DNA from 2 places in the Blautia sp. HA8986 genome. Region 1 is predicted to be linked to the other one. Evidence: riboswitches for the same ligand, from Rfam matches in the RefSeq annotation. Region 1 holds a riboswitch; the other holds the start of a gene.
What was found. A riboswitch is a leader RNA that binds a small molecule or an ion and turns the genes downstream of it on or off. The one in region 1 is predicted to bind cobalamin.
Positions count from the first base shown of each region.

Region 1 (3,160 bases):
ACATAATGTCATGATCAGAGAAGTTCTTGTTCCGAAGATAACACGAGAAAGAAGATCTCGTCCAAGCTTATCCGTTCCAAACGGATGAGCAGAGCTTGGCTCCTGCAGTGATTCGGTCATAACTGCATCCAGTGGATCATATGGTGAAAGCTGCGGTGCAAAGATCGCGACACCGATCACCAAAAGACCCAGAATAAAGAAAAGAGTGAATTGTTTATTTTCTTTGAATGTTCGTAATACCTTTTTCAATTATCTATCCTCCTTAAGTCTTGGATCAAGATAAGTATAGGACAGATCCACAAGCAGGTTGATGCACATATAAAGGATAGCGATCCAGAGTACATAGCCCTGTACAAGAGGATAGTCACGACAGGAAATTGCCTTTACTGCCATATTTCCCATTCCCGGCCAGTTGTAAATGATCTCTACAACTGCGGTACCTCCAAGGAGGCTTCCCAGAGAAAGACCCAGCAGTGTCACCAGCGGAAGCATTACATTAGGAAGAACATGCTTCCAGAGGATCGCACTTTCTTTAATTCCTCGCATTCTTGCACCGGTTACATAATCCTGATGAAGCTCCTCCAGTACTGCACTTCTTACCTGTCTGGTATATTTCGCTGACATGGCAAGTGCAAGGGTCAGAGCCGGAAGAACCATGGCTTTAAAATCAGTACTTCCTCCTGCCACATTGATCCAGCGAAGCTGAACTCCAAAGATACTGAGAAGTATAAGTCCCAGCCAGAAGCTTGGAACAGATACTCCCACGAAAGTAATGCCCCTCACAAAATAATCCGGAAATCGGTTCTGATATACAGCTGCCAGGATTCCCAAAGGTATGGAAATAATGACCATCATCAGAAGTGCCAGTAGCGACATTTTAAGTGTAGGCCAGAAACAGGATACCAGTTTGTCTGTTACCGGCATTTTGAAAGAATAGGACTGTCCCATATCTCCTGTAACAACACCCTTCAGCCAGGAACCGTACTGTACAAGAAATGGCTGGTCAAGACCAAGCTCATGTCTTGTCTGTTCCAGAAGCTCCGGTGTAGGAAGATTACCACACTCTGTCAGCATGATCTCCGCAGGATCACCGGGTGACAGGTAGGTCAGTCCAAATGTGAAAAAGCTGATTCCAAATAATACAATTATAATCTGGAGAAATCTTTTTCCAACTTGTTTCTTTGTCACGTTTTACTCCTTTCCTCCTTTGATGCGATTTTAATTCAGTCATTTTTAACTGACTTATCGTAAAATAGTCAGATTATATAACAACAGGGATTCTATTAGGCAGAAATACATAAGATTTTTAGAAAAATGCACAAAAAAATGCCCGCGACGAAATACCGGGCACAAAAAAGCATGTTTCCTATCTTCCGTAAGAATCATTCCTGGACAATTGCAAGCAGGTCTCCTGACTTAGGCTCCTCACCCTCAGACGCCTTCCCGGTCTCTCCCAGTGGCATTATATCTGAGGATTCCCCATTACAGTGACGGGATCGTACCGGAATTCCACCGGTTTCCCTATTAATCCATGCTGGAACTTGCAATGACTGATATAAAAATCAGCAAAAACTATTAAATTACGAAACTATAAATGAGCAAATTTGAAAAAATGCACAAAATTATCCTGCTAATTTCATAAATGCTTCAAAATCATCACTTGCTTTTGCACATAGGAATAGATACTGATACTTTTCCTGATGAACGGCACTACAGATTCGATGATATCCATCTTGAAAAGACCGATATCCGCCAGTTCCTGTGACACAAATATAATGTGTCAGTGACATCAACAGCCAGTACCTCTGTATTCCCTTTGAGGAGCGTATCTGGTATGTATCCAGGGCCAGATGGTTTTTGCATTGCCTGAAAAATATCTCAATCGGCCATCGACAAACATAACAGGAAAGGATCTCCTGTGTAGATAAGGATACATTTGTGCTAATGAAAGCACGTAGTGCTTTAGGATTACCAAATGCTTTTTCAGGATAGCTTAAAAGAACAACTGCATTTTCTATGCCGCTGAGGTTTCCCTCATACCGGTACACATAATAGTTGCGTTTTTTGACTGTGACGAGGTCAAATCCTTTATGTGTTGTGGATCGTTCAGCAGCCAGTTCACTGAGTTTCTTTTTCATTCCTGATGGATACAGCAGACGGTTTGTTTTCAAAGCACCAATGGTATGGAACCCTTTCTGTACAAAAGTATTGATTATTTTTTCAGAAACATACCAGCAGTCACAAAGGAAATAAGACATTACTGGTGGAACAGGCAGTTCCTTTGCAATATTTTGTACAATATCAATCTTGGAAATTGATTTATTGTACATTACAAAAGCATAGTTCAGGACAATGCCGTTACAGGAAAGCATAACAGCTACTGCCTGATGTCCGTAGTCCTGTTTCCCCTTTAAATGGGATTGGTGAAAGTACGCATCTTCAATCGGATGCAGAGCCTGTGACGAAGGCTTTGTCTTTGAAGCTATCGTATCGTCTACAATGCAGAAAACAGGCTTTCCGGTGCGTGCTGCTTCTGAATAAATAATCTCTATAACAGAACGTTTTAACGTATCTGAAAGTAGAGAATCATCCCATTTCCCTGAATTAAGGAAATGTGCAATCGTAGTTCTGTGACAGGAACTGTTTTTAGCAAAATCCGTGGTTTTTCCATGATATCCTGAAATGAAAATGCTGATCAGGATACTTATAAGGTGGTTTATCACCCGGTTCGAATAAAATTTGCATAAATTTAATTTCTTAAGCTGGTTGTATATGAATGCGGAATGATGTATAGTATTTGCGAGAGACACCTTCTTTCGTAAATGTTGCAAATGTTTGTTTAGGCACTTTCATTATACAACACACGGAATCGAGGTGTCTTTCTTTTATGCAAAATCACGAACTTGCTCATTTATAGTTAAGTATTTATTTATCCTCATGATGCTTATGATGTTCATGCCGTTTATGATGTTTTTCCTCTGATTTATGATGATGGTGTCCATGCTTATGTTTCTCATTTCCGCACACTTCACATCCTACTTCAATCTTACCCTGTGTATCCTCATCCCAGGTACCATAAGAAACCATCGGCGTATCCTTCATAATGCACAGACTGATGGTCTGATAAAGAATAATACCACCCATTTTGGCTCTGTATACA
Region 1 covers NZ_JBWLUQ010000001.1:820,051-823,210, forward strand. Annotated here, with positions in the region: gene nikC (nickel transporter permease) at 1-249, opposite strand, end outside; gene nikB (nickel ABC transporter permease) at 250-1,188, opposite strand; cobalamin riboswitch at 1,385-1,560, opposite strand; gene AC04Q4_RS03750 (transposase) at 1,623-2,723, opposite strand; gene AC04Q4_RS03755 (M14 family metallopeptidase) at 2,926-3,160, opposite strand, start outside.

Region 2 (3,160 bases), 1.2 Mb from region 1:
ATGAAAGCTGTGATTCCCACAGAGTTTCCGCCAAGAAAGCTTCCGATTCCAAGCATGATGGCCAGTGTGGCACCCAGAGATGCACCAGATGAGATACCCAGCACATACGGGTCTGCCAGCGGGTTCTGCACGATAGCCTGCATCACCACGCCGCACACGGAAAGAGCCATTCCAACTGCCAGAGCCAGAAGGACTCTAGGCAGCCGGATCAGCCACACAACATCATGAACTGCGCCTTCCGCATAGGCGGACAGACTTTTTATATGAAACAATTTATAAGCGATAACGCTGTATACATCCTTCAGTGACAGATCCGCATTTCCAAAAGTGATGGCTGCAAGTATGGAAAAAATAAGGAATCCTGCAAGTCCGATGAGAACTGCCACATACATGGATGTTCTGAGCACCTTATCTTTTTTTCTCTGTGAAGCTGTTTCTTTCACTGCATTTTCTCCGATCAGTCAAGATTTACGTCCGGATATAATCCCTTTGCAAAAGTTTCGATTCCGTCCTGGGTACGTGTTGCACTTGCATACATCTCACTGAGCATAATCGGGTAAACACGTCCGTTCTTTACTGCGTCAAGGCTCTTCAAGGACTCATCATCCTGGATCACTGCAAGCTGGCTGTTCTTAACAGTTTCCGGATCATCTCCTGCATATGGCATGTAAACCACAAAGATCACGTCAGGGTTGGCTGCGATGATATCCTCTTTTCCAACGGTGGAAGCATCCGGGTTTGCAAGAGTTGCGCCTAACTGTGTTACCATATCTCCGCCAAGGCTCTTTACGCCATAGTTTGTGATGTCATCTCCAAGAGGCTCCAATACCATTACGCTTGGTTTGTCTTTTACATCTGCAGTTGCAGTAAGAGTTTTGTCGATCACTGCTTTTGCATCATCAACGATAGCCTGCGCTTTGTCCTGTACATCGAAGATCTTTCCGATATTTAAGATATCTGTGAATTCATTTTCCAGTGTTCTGTCGCCGTCCGGACGAGTATTGGTGTTGTAGTAGGTGTTGCAGCCTTTGTCGATCCAGTCTGTTACATTTCCCAGATTCTTATCAGAGAAAAGAGAGCTCCAGGATAAGATCATGTCCGGCTCCAGCATTGTTACAGTTTCAAGGGATGGGGTAAATTCGTCAAGATAATTTGTTTTTGAGAATGCTTCTTTGAGATCTTCCGGAACTTCATTATCAAGACCTGCGGTAGCTACCAGGTGGTCTTCCAGACCAAGTGCGAGCATAGTCTCAATGCTTCCCTGATATACAGCAAGGACTTTTTCCGGTGCTTTTTCATAAGTGGTTTCGATTTCGTTTCCATCGTAATCATAGGTTGTGATGGTCAGAGGATATTCTGTCTTGGTTGCCTCTGCGGAAGAATCTTCGGTGTCTGCAGACCCTGTACTGTCTTCTGCCGCCGGCTGGTTGTCTTCCTTGATGGTCTCGGAGTCTGCTCTCTCTGCGGCATAAACAGCCGGAGCTGCAGATACGGTCATTGCCGCTGCCATTACCATTGCCATGATTCTTGTGGATACATACTTGTTTTTCATTTCATTTCCTCTCTTTTCGCCTGTTTTATCTCCTGTTGCCTATGGGTAACCGAAAAGATGGGGCTTCATAAAATCTGCACGGAACACTTTGTACGGAAGCTCCCACTTACATACTGTCAAGCAGGTTTTCTGACTTACAGACTCAGAAAAAACTCCGCAAAATAAAAACTGATACACCATTCATCTTTTAGCCGATCATGAATGATGTATCAGTTTTTTCTCCAGAATCTCTCTGACATCGGGATTTCGCCTTCTCACATGAGTTTCTGCAATGGCATGTGAAATCCCTTCTTCTGTATACAGTGGCCGCAACCGCTCAGGCTTTTTACCCGATTCCCTCTCACAGTATCCGGCAGCATATGTGCCGGTGATACTGTTCACTTCACAGCAATTCAATTACGCTGATACTAATTCTAGCATACCGGTTTTCCAATTACAACCTTGAGGCCGGATTTTTACAGTTTTTTGCAGAAATAGTCTGCCCGGAGAGATCCCTCTCAGATCTTTTTCAGCTTGGCAAAACCGGCGAACATCTTCTTTACACCGACTTTATCGAAGTCAACCGTAACCTCGTAATCTCTTCCGCCTTCGGTAATATTCTTCACGATACCAACACCGAATTTCACATGGCGTACCGTATCTCCCACGCCATAGTCCAGACTGGAAGCCTTGGTAACTGTAAAATCCTTCTTCTGCAGACTGCTTTTTGCCTGGAAATTCATTTTCATCTGGGCATAGGCACTCTTTGGCGACATGATGTTCTCTACCTGCGGCTTCTTCTCCTGAATGGTATGTCCCAGATCTACCAGCTCCCGCGGCACCTCCCGTACAAAACGTGATACTTTATTATACTGTGTCTCACCACGGATCATCCTCTGCCTTGCACAGGTAAGCGTCAGGTTCTTCATAGCTCTTGTGATTCCTACATAGCAGAGTCTTCTCTCCTCTTCAATATCAGAAGGATCTCCTGACCAGATAGACGCATATCCCGGGAAAACTCCATCCTCCATTCCCACCATAAATACATTTGGAAACTCCAGACCTTTGGCACTGTGGAGCGTCATAAGAAGTACATAATCCTGATCCGGGTCAACAGAATCAATATCAGCCACCAGCGCGATCTCCTCCAGAAAAGCTGAAAGTGTAGCCTGCTGTCCGGCTTCTTCCATGGCTTCCTGGAAAGATTCTGTCTTGGATATCAGCTCATCGATGTTCTCGATCCTTGCCTGGGCTTCTTCTGTTTTCTCAGCTTCAAGCTCCTTCACATAACCAGTCATCTCAATAACTTCTTCCAGGGTTTCACGGACTGTATAAGCCTCTGCCTTGCTCTTTAATCCCTGGATAAAGGAAACAAAATCATTGATCTTGGAAGCAGCACGTCCAATGGACGGCACTTCCTCCACCACGCGGAGCGCATCATAGAAGCTTAAATTCATATTGTCCGCATAATCCTGGACACGACCGATACTGGTAGCTCCGATTCCACGCTTCGGCACATTTAAGATTCTGCGCACTGCAAGATCATCACTTGCATTATCAATAGTCTTGAGGTAACTCAAAAGATCCTTGATCTCCTTGCGCGCATAGAAATTAACCCCACCAACGATC
Region 2 covers NZ_JBWLUQ010000001.1:2,020,484-2,023,643, forward strand. Annotated here, with positions in the region: gene AC04Q4_RS09540 (FecCD family ABC transporter permease) at 1-443, opposite strand, end outside; gene AC04Q4_RS09545 (ABC transporter substrate-binding protein) at 458-1,552, opposite strand; cobalamin riboswitch at 1,659-1,948, opposite strand; gene pcrA (DNA helicase PcrA) at 2,050-3,160, opposite strand, start outside.
Region 2: it holds a riboswitch for cobalamin, as region 1 does, so the genes downstream of both, AC04Q4_RS09545 (ABC transporter substrate-binding protein) here and nikB (nickel ABC transporter permease) in region 1, are expected to answer to the same signal.